One region of the Paenibacillus sp. FSL K6-4396 genome, then DNA from elsewhere that is predicted to be linked to it. Evidence: riboswitches for the same ligand, from Rfam matches in the RefSeq annotation. Region 1 holds a riboswitch; each other region holds the start of a gene.
What was found. A riboswitch is a leader RNA that binds a small molecule or an ion and turns the genes downstream of it on or off. The one in region 1 is predicted to bind cyclic di-AMP.

Region 1 (4,428 bases):
TGACACTGGCCCTGTTCATCAATGCGGCCATCCTGATTGTATCTGCTGCTGTATTCCACAGTGCTGGTATGACGCAGGTTGCCGAGATCGCAGATGCCTATCATCTGCTGACACCTCTATTGGGTACTACGGTTGCAAGTATTCTGTTCGGTGTGGCGCTGCTAGCATCAGGTCAGAACTCTACCCTTACAGGTACACTCGCTGGGCAGATCGTTATGGAAGGTTTCCTGAACATTCGAATTCCGGCTTGGCTGCGCAGACTGGTCACACGTCTGATCGCCATCATCCCGGCGGTAATTGTGACAGCCATTGCAGGAGAACATGGCACAGAAGAACTGCTCATTTTGAGCCAGGTCGTGCTGTCGCTTCAACTGCCCTTTGCTGTGATTCCCCTGGTGTTGTTCACAAGTGATAAAAAAAGTATGGGTGCATTCGCCAACAAATTGTGGCTCAAAATCATCTCATGGGTCATTGCCGCGATTATCGTTGTGCTGAATGTATATCTGATCATTCAGACGATTCGGTTATTCTAATCTCGTTCTTATCGACTAAATCCTAAAAAGGCTGATCAACTCCGGTATTCTATACCCAAGTTGATCAGCCTTTATTGTTGCAATACAGCAACATGTTTCCTTTTATAATAAAACTCATACTCCAATAAATAACCATCTGAATCTAATTCTGATTTGGCATCAGTAACGGCAGGAGTTGATCCAATGAATCCACAGTCCAATCCGCACGTTTGTCATCCGATAGTTCTGGCTGGAATCTTCCGTAACCCTGCATAATTCGAATCGTACGCATGCCCAGCTTCCGAGCAGGTATAATGTCGTTATCAATCCGATCACCGATCATGACGGCTTCCTCCGGTTCACAACCAGCCTGCTTCAAGGCCACAGCGTATAACTCAGGGTCTGGCTTGGACACTCCTTCTTCAGCCGAACACGCCAGAACATCAACATACTTCCGCAAGCCGTAGCTCTCCAGTCTCTCTTCCGTTCCAGGACTCTGATTGGCAATAATGCCAATGCGATAATACCGTGACAACTGCTGAAGAACGGAATCCGCTGAAGGAAAAGGATGTTCAAGATCTTTTTGAAATTTCAGCTTGTCCTGAATCTGTTTTTGGTGTCCCTCGTCTTCAACGAATGTGCGAATCGCCACTCTCATAGGCCATTGCTCATATTTTCGGTAACAGTTCGCAAACAGTTCGCGTACCGCCTCAATTGTCACCGGATACCCCAAAGCACAAGCTTCACGGACGAACTGTCCGATAATATCATCAACCGGCTCCCATTCATCCACCAGCGTATCTCCAACATCAAAAAACAACCATTTCAATCCACCTACATCCGGCACACCAATTCCTCCTTGTAAGCATAAAAAAGAAGACTCACCATCACGCATGAGTCTCCTCAAACTTCCGTTTATCGATACATTCAATTATAACAGGCACCTTACACCTGAGCAATCACAAGCTATGGCATTAACCATTGAGGAGAAAGCCAACTTCCCCATTGAGCGAATATACAATCCGGTCTGCGCCCATGCCCCGATAGATGCCCTTAGGATGACTCTGCTCCGTAATCACGCACAGGGATTTCGAAGTCCATGAACGGCAGATCTGTAAATAACGACAGGTCAGATTCAGGCTGTTCTCGAAAATAAACACGTTACCTACGCTGCCCTGCGGCAAAAACCATTTTTGAGCTGCAGCTGTATTCATGCGAATGACATGTTCTACTCCGATTCTACGGAGTCTGCGCTCTTCCCCTGCACTGTTGGTTAGAACGGCAAACGGCATTTTTTTGTACATCAGCAATTTAATAAATTTGCGTCCTGCTTCATTTGGAGCAGTCACTAAAATCATCTCAGTATCCATCATTCGTTCCTCCCTTGGCGTGAAAAGACAACAAAAAAGAAGCGTGGGGGACCAAGGCCTCCCGAACGCTTCTTAAATAACCCATGGCGAAAACACCATGAACCAGCGTACGGCTTGTTGCCTCTCCCTTTAACGCTTACGAGGTTAGCTGACGGATTCGGGCGCGAGAGTCGCCCTATTTCCGGCTGTCACCGGAAAATTCACCCCATGAATGCCCACTGTCCTGGACAGCGCATTCCGTTGGTTCCCCCGTTTCCCATTCATCAATGAATGGAAACTCAGCGATTAAAACATCGTTCGTATATCTTAAGGTAAGATCGAGCGATATTATCGTTTGTTTCGTTTTTCAAGTACAATTTAGTTTAAATTGAAATTACGTTATGAATCATACACCCCCGCCATGACGGTGTAAAGTCCTTACAGATCACCAAATCGGCAGATTTTTGCCAATACTCGTTTATAATAACGCTTACAATAAGGTTATACTCTATCCACCTCTTCAAGGCTATCTAATTCTCACTCTGACGAAAATCACTTCGCAATTCATTCACGTATTCTGCACAACTTGCCTGTTTTGATGCTATTAACACCACATTAGTTTTGCAATATTTAATTGTAGCCAATATAATAGAAGATATAAGAGTAAATAAATGGAGGCGATTTAGATGACAGTCTACGATTACAAAGTGAATACCCTTCGCGGTCAAGAAGTTGAAATGTCCGACTACCGTGACAAAGTGCTCCTGATTGTGAATACGGCAAGCTCATGCGGCCTTACTCCTCAATTCAAAGGTCTGCAAGAACTGCAAGACAAGTTTCAAGATGCTCCATTTGAAGTTCTTGGTTTCCCAAGCAACCAGTTTGCACAGGAAAAAGGATCTTCCGACGATATTGCCGAGTTCTGTCAGATGAATTATGGCGTAAGCTTCCCAATGTTTGAGAAAATTGATGTGAACGGCTCAAGCGCTCACCCTCTTTTCCAACACCTTAGCACAGAAGCTCCTGGCCTGCTCGGTTCCAAAGCAATCAAATGGAACTTCACCAAATTCCTTGTGGATCAGAACGGACAGGTACTGAAACGTTATGCTCCCAAAACAACACCGGACAAGATTGAAGAAGATATCAAGAACTTACTTCAAAAATAATACACAGGCCACCCGTAGCCGTAAGGTAGAGCACCATTGCCCCGGTAATGGATGGCTTTTTTTCTCAACCCAGATGTCATACTGTTCGAAAAAGACAAAAAAAGAAGCTCTCCAATAACGGAAAGCTTCTTCTTCATCGTTCATATGATGCGGTCGAGAGGACTCGAACCTCCACGGGCATACGCCCACTACCCCCTCAAGATAGCGTGTCTGCCATTCCACCACGACCGCATGTCGTAAATAATCGGCAACAGAATTGATTATACCGGGTTCAGAACTAAAAGTAAAGTATTTTTTAATACTACTTTTTCAGCTAGGCATTTTCATCAAAAATCGCATAATCTCGTCATCTTTACCCATGAACTGCATATTATTAGATTTGATCTCCTCTTTTTCGGTAAGAGCCGATCTTGTTGATTCATTTATATATAGTCCTTCCTTCTATATAGTTCTCCCTGCACTCCACCACACAAATGACACATTAAAGTTATATAAAATAACACAAATATTAAATAACAGATTTAATCCATTAAATTTCACGGATACCATTGACAAAAAGCGGACATTTATGGGAAGATAACTATCATATAATTCGGATTTATAAACATAAAGCAAACAAAAAGGATTATAGATGTCACTATAAGTGACATTTAACGAACACAGGAGGCGAATGATTGTGAACCGTGGGAATAAGCTGCTCGATTATGTCAACCTGCTTGATTCCTCTATTCAGGTTGGAGGGTTCACCCATTCCTTCGGCATGGATATCCATATCAGGGAGGGTACCATTCGTAATGCTGAAGATCTCGAATCATTCATGCGTTGTCAGTTGCATCCCAGCATCGTTCGTCTTGAAGGTATGGCCATCAAAGGCATCTATACCGCAGCAGATCACAAAGATACATGGCGGATAGCTCTAATCGACAAGCTCGTCCATGTTCAGCGAACCCCTGGAGATCTCAGAGAACAAGCTGCCGCCATGGGTAAACGATTGATCAGACTTGCACGTGCTCTGCACCCCTGGATTGAATTCAGCCAGCTCGAACAGATCTTTGCCAAATACGATTCGGTTGGCTGCCTCTCCACTGTTCACGCCTGGATTAACCACCACCTCGACATCCCGGTCGAGGAGGCGGTCCTTGGTTACCTGCATTCAGCCATGAATGCCTGCATAACCGAAGCCTCCAAAGTCATTCCCCTGAACAACGATACAACCAAGGATCTGATGGTCCGCCTGGCCACAGATCTGGAGAATGAATGGAAGACCGTCAGCGCCTCGGCTGCGGATGGACTGGCACAGCCAACCTCGATGTCCATGAAATCGTTTTTCCCCAGTTTCCATATGCTTGGAGCTGGACTTCATGCCTACAGGGCCTAATCCTCTTCCTCCTCATACCTGCT
Region 2 (4,428 bases), 690 kb from region 1:
CCACGGTGTCTTCTTGGGTTACGGACAGCAGTCGTAACCTGGCAAGCGGGGCCTCGCTTAACGTATCCAATGGGGCCTTCTCGGCACAGCTCCCGGCTCAGAGCGTAACAACGTTTGTTGCCAACATTACTGGCGGGAATAACGGCGGAAATACAGGCAGCGGCACTACTTATGAAGCCGAGACCGGAACAACTCTTACGGATGCTACCATTGAAACGATCTACCCTGGTTACACTGGCTCCGGGTATGTTAACTTCAATGCGATGACTGGTTCAGCCATTCAATGGAACGGTATTAATAACACAATTACAGGTACTAAAAACGTAAAGTTTCGTTATGCGCTGGAAAGCGGAACCCGTAACCTCGACATTTTTGTGAACGGAACCAAAGTCATTAGCAACGACCCCTTTCCGGCAACGGGAAGCTGGTCCACTTGGGTTGAAAAAACAATACAGGTCCCCATGAACACGGGGACCAATACATTGAAAGTGGTTACCACTGGATCGGAAGGACCAAATATTGACAGCGTTAATGTTACCGCAGCACAATAAACGTTCCGTATGGCTGATGGAAGACATTTGCTGTACGTGCAGCTAAACACTAACCTGTTGGATACTAAATCTAGTGTTATATCAAAAAATGCAAAAAAAGACTCCTTAAGCTAACGCTTAAGGAGTCTTTTTATTAGATGCGGTCGAGAGGACTCGAACCTCCACGGGGGTTAGCCCACACGGACCTGAACCGTGCGCGTCTGCCAATTCCGCCACGACCGCATATTGTATCTCCGTGATCAATATCGGCGACAAGAAGTAATATATCATGTGGAATCTATCATGTCAACACTGAAAATAATAACAATAAAGCCCGAACCAGACGTCCATGTCGATTCAGGCTTTACCTTTAACTACTAAGAGTTTGGTTCATTAAAACGGAAGCATACTACAATTTACAGCTTGGAAGGCCAGTTGCCATACCATGCATACCCGCCTCTTCTTTCTTTATCAATATCACTTAATTTGTATTTAACTACCCCGTCACGACCAATAAAGATTGGTTTATCTGTTCCTATCTCATAGAAGCGTGCCCAAATTGGTGCAGCTTTGGAATCAGCGATAATTTTACTATCTCCATTAGCTCTTTCATATTTGTACCCCGTAATTTTCACCTTGTTAAACCAAGCCTCCGCTCCTTTAATGGATGCGGTAATTTTAGCGTTAGCAGATCTGGTTTTCAGAAATTTAACAATCGTTACACTCTCTCCAGCTGTCAGCGATGGCACTTCGTAGATTCTTGCGCTCGCTGGTTTAAGGGAACTGGAATCATGTTGTTGTCCCCAAGCTGTCAGCTTACCACCTGAAACGACCTGTGTATTCAAAATCGCCTCCACACCTTTGGCAACTGAATTTTTACTACGGTTAGCAAGTGTGCTGTCTATAAACGAGAAATCACCTTTGCGTGCTGCTACTTCATCCAGCATGATCATTACGTTAATCATGGCATCATCATTGTAAGTGATATGCTTGTGATATCCGGAGCTTTGGTAAACTTGTGGCCATCCGCCGTTTGAATACTGCATGTTGATCAAAAAGTTAATCCCTTTGATTGCAGCTGTGGAGTATCGGGGATCATTCGTCTTTTTAAATTCCTTCGCCAATCTTCTAATTTCTGAGTATGTAGCCTTGTTGTCTATCGTGGACTTCGCCCACTCTCCACTTGTCTGTTTATAATCTTTTCTCCAACCTCCATCCGGGAGCTGGTTCTTCAAAATATCAGAAATACTCGCTGTAGTACCTGAAGCATCCGCAGCAGATACCGTCCCTACAGGGAGAACTGCCATTCCAACTGCTGAGAACACCATCGTACATGCCAGGACAAAAGTAATTATTTTCTTTGCTTTCAAATGTAACACTCTCCTATGTTCGTTTTTATAAATCTTCCACTTCTACTTTACTTATGAAACGCGTAATTATCGCATAATAAAATCAATTTTAATCCAATATGTGGATTGGATAATCAGATAATATGCAAAAAATCGATTTTTGTCAATATATGCAACTTAATGAATATAATCTCTCTAATTCTACATAACGGGATAGTTCTTTTAACTCATGACAAACCTATTTATTTATCCAAATTCGTCTTAAACGAACCAATAATGACGTTTTTGTCATGAATGGTACCCAAACTTGATCCCTTCTTTCATATAAAAACCTTAATTCCGCTAACATTGAGGTATTACGAAGGGTTTTAAATGGGTTTGACAATTACGCATTTATGCAATATAGTTTCAAATAGTTACAAAAACTTAATTATTCATTGCCGAGTTTCATGTTTGAAAACGGGGGAACCAATTTGGGTGAATTATTCTTATACATAGGAAATATAGGGAACCTTCTACCGAACCCTTAGCTAACTCCGTAGGCATCGAAGGGAGAACATTGATTTTGAAAAAACTGATTATCTCCATTTTTGGAGCAGCTGTATTATTTACATCCGGGGCAACAAGCACAGAGGCAAGCAGTATCAACTCCGTAGTGAACAACATGACAGGTATTCCTTACAAATGGGGTGGCACGACTGTAGCCGGCTTCGACTGTTCTGGTTTTATGAGATATCTTTTCAACAAATACAGCATTGAATTGCCACGTACTTCTCAGCAGCAAGCCAAAGCAGGTACGCCAGTATCCAAGAGCAATGTTCGGACAGGTGATCTGGTGTTCTTTAATACAACAGGCAAAGGCATTTCACATACAGGTGTATATATCGGCGGCGGACAATTCGCTCATGCCTCCAGCAGTAAAGGTGTAAGCATCACGAAGTTATCGAATCCATACTTCAATGATCGTTACGTAACAGCACGTCGGGTAACTGGACAGTTTATGTATGATAAAATGTTAGGTAAAATGTAATTCACATACAAAAAGGCATCGGTTATTAACCGGATGCCTTTTTTGTACTTAGAAAAATGTATGTTGCATCGCTTACTAATTCAGCGCCTTCTGCACTCGCATCGCACCCTGAGAGAGGGCATGTCCTCCTCCAACAGCTCCGGCCACCGCAACGGTCTCCATAATCTCCTGATCTGTTGCTCCCTTGGCACGGGCTTCTTCTACATGGTAGAAGGTACATACCTCATTGTTGGCGAATAATCCAATCCCAAGCGCAATTAGCTGTTTTGTCTTGGCATCAATCACGCCAGGTTGGAAACATTCTCCGGTAAACTCATGATACGACTTCACCACACCTGGCAGTACATCGCTTAATGCTCCAATCTGATCCTTGTAGGCATGAACTTTATCATTCATCAATGTCATGGCTTGTAGCACACCCTCTCGGCTTATAGTTACAGATCTTCCTCACTGTACCTATCTTCTCTCCCGAGTGAGCCAATTATGCCAAGATATCATGGTAATTCCAAACATTTAAACGCTCATGGCTCTGCCATAATCATAAGCTATTACTCACTAAGTGGACTCTGGCGCGGCTCGCTGAACAGCTGATATTTGTAACTGCGATCCAGCTTAACTACACGTCGATTCTGACGTCGGATAAGTACCTGCTCGCCATCCCAGGCAACAACAATCCCGGTTACATCGTTCGATTCCAGCTCGTCCCGTACTACTCTAACTTTCTCACCTGACAGACGCAGGGCGTCCAATTCTGTATCACTAATCATTCGCATGGCTCCTATATTCCAAATTTATTTACAAAAAGAGACCTAAATGAAATGTCATTTAGGTCTCACGTGACTGTATTAGACTGTCATGTCATTCGAAATTATGTCCCGACTGAAAGTTACCGCTGCGCGTGCTCTTTGCTGTCGTTCTTCTCGAACCAAAAATCAAGCACTTTGGCGGACATCACACGTTCTTCAAGGTACTCCACTTGATGCGGTGTAAATTGTTCTTTCCAAGAGAAGGACAACTCTTCGCACAAGCCTACAATCGTCAGTAATTCTGACCAGGCAACATAGCGTTTGTACCAGAAAAATTGAGGATGTTCAATCATATAGGGATAAAGGTCATCGAATTCCGTATGTTTACAATCTAGGGCACGTTCAAAATGAACTTTCGATTCCGCCAGCTTATCATTAAAAAATTGTTCTGTTGCCGGTTGGTTCCCCATGGTGTTGCCTCCTCTCCCTAACATAACCCCATTATAAATGAAATCGGCGGTCATGCAAAGGCATAGTTCAAAAAATAGGCCCTATTCCTTTAAAATGTCACATTTCGTTATCGTCAAATTGTACTGTTCCATCGTTCAGGGAACGAATGCGTACCAAGGCTTCCACCGGAATACCCTGTTCACGAATCGTGCGTGCCCCTGCCTGGAAACTTTTCTCGACCACAACGCCGAATCCGACGAGTTCCGCGCCAGAACGCTCAATAATTTTGATGACGCCACGAGCCGCATCTCCATTGGCAATAA
Region 3 (4,428 bases), 2.5 Mb from region 1:
TTTCTATATGTTATATATGGAGGAATTATGGCTGTCATGAGCTAAATCGGCAATGAAACTTCTCACACTGCGCATATTTTATGGAACCCCCGGGTATACCAAGGAGAACGTCATTTTGGAAAAGGAGGCCGATATTATGCGCGTACGCCTCATTATGCTGATGGTTATCGTTATTTTTCTCGGAGGATATCATGCTCCAGTTTCAGCGCGGGATGTTTCAAGCCCGCCAAGTGAATCAGTATCAGGTTCGGATTCTGCGGAAGAAGAACAACTGACATTGGGACAGTTACGTCAAAAATATGCCGACACGTTCAAAACCAATGGTCCTTCAACCAAGAAGGTTGCACTGACTTTCGATGATGTACCTGATCCACGGTTTACTCCACAAGTACTGGATGTATTGAAGAAATACAATGTCAGAGCTACATTCTTCATCGTGGGTAGTCGTGCTGAGAAACATCCGGATCTTGTGAAACGCATCATCAAGGAAGGGCATATGGTTGGTAATCACAGCTACAATCATCCTGAATTCAGTAAGCTGTCGATGAATGCCTTTCGCAAACAAATTTTACATACCGGGGATATTATTCGACGTTTGGCGGGATATACGCCCAAGATGATTCGGCCGCCTTATGGAGACATTAATGAAGAACAGCTGAGATGGGCTGCCAAACAACACTATAGCATTGTGAACTGGAACGTAGACTCCCTGGACTGGAAAGGCCTTTCAAAGGAACAGGTGAAAGATAATATTCTTTCTGCTGTAAAACCCGGCTCCATCGTTTTGCAACATGCTGGAGGCGGTGTAGGATCAAACCTGAACGGCACGGTTGAGGCTTTGCCTGAAATCATTGAAGAATTGCGTAATCGGGGATATGAACTGGTCACCTTGGACGAAATGTTGGGATTGCCAAAGGCCAAAGATTAGGATGACCGTGATACCAAATAATGAGAATATTAAAAGGGTGCTGTTCAATCGCGAATTAGCGACTGGCAGACACCCTGTTTGAATTCATTTTAAATGTTATTTTCTCTCTACTTCAGAATGTACAGCTCAATATCCTGAAAACCAAATGAGCTTACAGACTGTTTGCTACCCGGGATAAAGATATCAATCCGGTGACCTTTGATTGCACCGCCCACATCTCGCGCTGTGGCTACAAAAGCCTGTTTTGGCAATCCTGGATGGCTATGACCAGTTACCAGTACTTTGGTTCCGAGTGGAATTACACTTGGATCAACTGCAATCGTGCCCAGTTCAAGATCATTTCCGAAATAATCGACTGCACCCCAGCCTCCATTTTCAGACGGATCTGCAGAGTATGCCGTTGCTTTTACGTTCACAGCTTTGCTGTAATCGAATGTTTTACCCCAGGCTTGAACAACTTTGTTATCTGCGTTAACGTCCAAGCTCGCTGTAGTAACAGTCTTCGCTTGGGTCTTGCTCTCCGCTGCCGCAGCGGCTGCTACATTGTTTGACTTACCGGGAATCGTAATTTTCAAACCACCATAAATGTTGTAAGGCGAAATGTCGTTGTTTGCTTTAACTAACGTGTTAATTGCTACTCCGTATTGTTTCGATAAGGTGTAGAAGGTATCCCCCTCTTTGGCCACATGAACTGAATCGGCGTGAGCCGGAACGGCTTGAATGAGCATTGCTGTTGTCATTAATGCTACTGCTGTTTTGGCTATACGTTTCTTGTTAATCATGGTCTTCCTCCCTCATTGTGCCTGCGAAGTTAGTTGTCGGATTCGGATGAGGAGCCCATCCTATAGGTTCATCATTACATTTGAAACGATATGTACCCCTAATTCACCCCAAGCAGTGTGCTGTAGATCTTCCCCCTGCACAATCTGCATCGTTACATCCCCCGCACTCCCTGTCCGGAAGTTTCGGCAGAGTTCAATATATCACAATTTTGTAACCTGAACTTGTAGTAATTCTTACCAAATGGTTTTAACATGTGTAAGCACGTGTAAGAATACTGAATACTCTAAAACTGTTGGGCGAGATGTCCCCTATATATTTGGTAACAGAATAGTTACTTTTCCGAATCCTATATTTGATTATTTTCAAACAAAAAATAGCGTCACCGACTCGAGGTCAGTAACGCTATTTAATCACTTCATTTAGAGTACTTTCGCAAGAAAATCACGTGTACGTGAATTTTTCGGTGCTCCAAACACCTCATCAGGTGTTCCCTCTTCCACAATAACCCCGCCATCCATGAACAGGATCCGGTCTCCCACTTCACGTGCAAAACCCATCTCATGGGTTACGATGACCATCGTCATCCCGCCTTCTGCAAGACGTTTCATGACATCCAGTACCTCACCGACCATCTCGGGGTCCAATGCCGACGTAGGCTCGTCAAACAGCATGACATGAGGCTGCATGGCCAATGCTCTAGCAATGGCGATCCGCTGCTTCTGTCCACCGGACAGCTGATTCGGGAATGTATCTTTTTTATCATACAAGCCCACGGTATTAAGCAAATCAGCAGCAATCTTCTCCGCTTCCAGAGTAGATTGTTTCTTCACTTTAATCGGAGCGATCGTGATATTTTGCTCTACCGTTTTGTGTGGGAACAGGTTGAAGTGCTGGAACACCATGCCCATTTTCTCACGAGTTGCGTTGATGTTATGCTTGGGGTCCGTGATTGACACGCCTTCAAAATCAATCTCTCCTGAGGTAGGCTGTTCCAGTAGGTTCAAACAACGCAAGAATGTACTTTTACCTGAACCGGAAGGACCGATGACCACGACAACCTCACCTTTGCCAATCGTCACGTTTATGCCCTTAAGCACATCGTTATTACCATAAGATTTGTGTAATTGTCTAACGTCTATCACTTGCACTCAACTTCCTTTCCAGTCGTCCCAGCAGCTTGGACAAAATGAACGTCATTACAAAGTAGATGGCTGCTGCAATCAAAAATGGACTCAATCCTTGGTACGTAATGTTTTTGACAACACTTGCCTGATACATAATATCCACCATACCGATAACGGAGATAATGGAGGATTCTTTAATGATAGTTATGAATTCATTACCAATCGCTGGTAATACAGCTTTGAAGGCTTGTGGCAATATGATATAACGCATCGCGGCGCCTCTTCCCATACCTAATGAACGCGCTGCCTCCAACTGACCACGATCCACACCTTGGATACCCGCACGGAAAATCTCCGCCAGATAGGCACCACTGTTGATTGAAAGTGTAATGATACCTGCCTGAAGTGCAGTGAAGTTAATGCCAAAGCTCAGGGAAAAACCATAGTAAATAATCATCAATTGTACCAGCATCGGTGTGCCACGGATCACTTCAACGTAAGCTGTACCGATCCAGCGCAAGATTGCAGCGTCATGCAAACGGAACAAACAGATGATCAATCCGATAATTACCCCGAAGATAACCCCGAGTGCAGACAACAGAAGTGTGTATCCTACACCTGTAGCATAGAAACTTTTGTACTCCCAGAACACTTGGAAAATATTTTGTGATTTGTTCGCTTTATCCGCCATCAAGAGGCTGGCGTCCGTCACCATCTGATTGATTTTATCTTCACTTTTCAATCGCTCCAGTGTTCCATTTACTGCAGCTAGCAGCTCGGTATTACCTTTGCGAATCCCGATTGCCGCTTCTGCTTGCTCTTCGTCCGGAACAGCAGCAGCAAGTCCAATAATATCGTCCAGATAACCTGCAGCAACGGTATCTTCAACGATTGCCGCGTCAATGCGTTTTGTTTGCAGTTGAAGCACAATATCCGAGATTTTATCAAGCGCAGTAAGCTTCGCTCCTGGAATACTCTGTCCGATCGTTTCCTGAATGGAGCCTTTCTGAACGCCAATTTTCGCATTTTCAAGTTCTGCCATGGTTGGATATTTGTCTTTATCCACATTGCGAACCATGATCACTTGTTTTGATTTATAATAGGTGTCGGAAAAATCGATACTTTTCTTCCGCTCATCCGTCGGCGTCATACCTGAAATTACCAGATCAACACGCCCGCTCTGCAATGAAGGCAGAAGACCGTCGAAGCCCATATCCTCAATCACAAGTTCTGCGCCAAGATCTTTGGCAATCTCTTTGGCGATCTCAATATCAAAACCGACGATTTCATCTTTGCCATTAATCACTTTATGGAATTCATAGGGTGCAAAATCGGCACTTGTACCGAGCACCAGCTTTTTACTGCTTGAATTGTCTGTAGTCCCACTTGCAAGTGCCACAGGAACGGCAGTTGTCAGCAGAACGACAAAGGTCAGCAGCATTATGGTGTAACGACTTATTAATTTCAACCTTGTTCTCTCCCCTTACAATACTTTGTATGCTTCTCATGTTGATGACTGAGTCATTATAAAGTACAATGCATGATTATGCAATGCATTTTGGCATTACAAATCTTGACTTGTTTCTGAAAAAT

Region 2: it holds a riboswitch for cyclic di-AMP, as region 1 does, so the genes downstream of both, MHB85_RS10395 (C40 family peptidase) here and MHB85_RS07035 (hypothetical protein) in region 1, are expected to answer to the same signal.
Region 3: it holds a riboswitch for cyclic di-AMP, as region 1 does, so the genes downstream of both, MHB85_RS17490 (3D domain-containing protein) here and MHB85_RS07035 (hypothetical protein) in region 1, are expected to answer to the same signal.

The regions. Positions count from the first base shown of each region.
Region 1 covers NZ_JBBOCR010000001.1:1,589,393-1,593,820, reverse strand. The annotation lists gene MHB85_RS07045 (Nramp family divalent metal transporter) at 1-533, shown strand, start outside; gene MHB85_RS07040 (HAD family hydrolase) at 676-1,359, opposite strand; gene MHB85_RS07035 (hypothetical protein) at 1,487-1,882, opposite strand; cyclic di-AMP (ydaO/yuaA leader) riboswitch at 2,001-2,176, opposite strand; gene MHB85_RS07030 (glutathione peroxidase) at 2,548-3,027, shown strand; tRNA gene MHB85_RS07025 (tRNA-Leu) at 3,176-3,258, opposite strand; gene MHB85_RS07020 (urease accessory protein UreF) at 3,704-4,405, shown strand.
Region 2 covers NZ_JBBOCR010000001.1:2,274,984-2,279,411, reverse strand. The annotation lists gene MHB85_RS10410 (carbohydrate-binding protein) at 1-551, shown strand, start outside; tRNA gene MHB85_RS10405 (tRNA-Leu) at 690-773, opposite strand; gene pelA (pectate lyase) at 947-1,909, opposite strand; cyclic di-AMP (ydaO/yuaA leader) riboswitch at 2,308-2,439, shown strand; gene MHB85_RS10395 (C40 family peptidase) at 2,445-2,909, shown strand; gene MHB85_RS10390 (carboxymuconolactone decarboxylase family protein) at 2,985-3,314, opposite strand; gene MHB85_RS10385 (hypothetical protein) at 3,458-3,676, opposite strand; gene MHB85_RS10380 (hypothetical protein) at 3,796-4,125, opposite strand; gene MHB85_RS10375 (xanthine phosphoribosyltransferase) at 4,223-4,428, opposite strand, start outside.
Region 3 covers NZ_JBBOCR010000001.1:4,044,312-4,048,739, forward strand. The annotation lists gene MHB85_RS17485 (polysaccharide deacetylase family protein) at 137-928, shown strand; gene MHB85_RS17490 (3D domain-containing protein) at 1,036-1,710, opposite strand; cyclic di-AMP (ydaO/yuaA leader) riboswitch at 1,713-1,909, opposite strand; gene MHB85_RS17495 (amino acid ABC transporter ATP-binding protein) at 2,131-2,853, opposite strand; gene MHB85_RS17500 (ABC transporter substrate-binding protein/permease) at 2,840-4,276, opposite strand.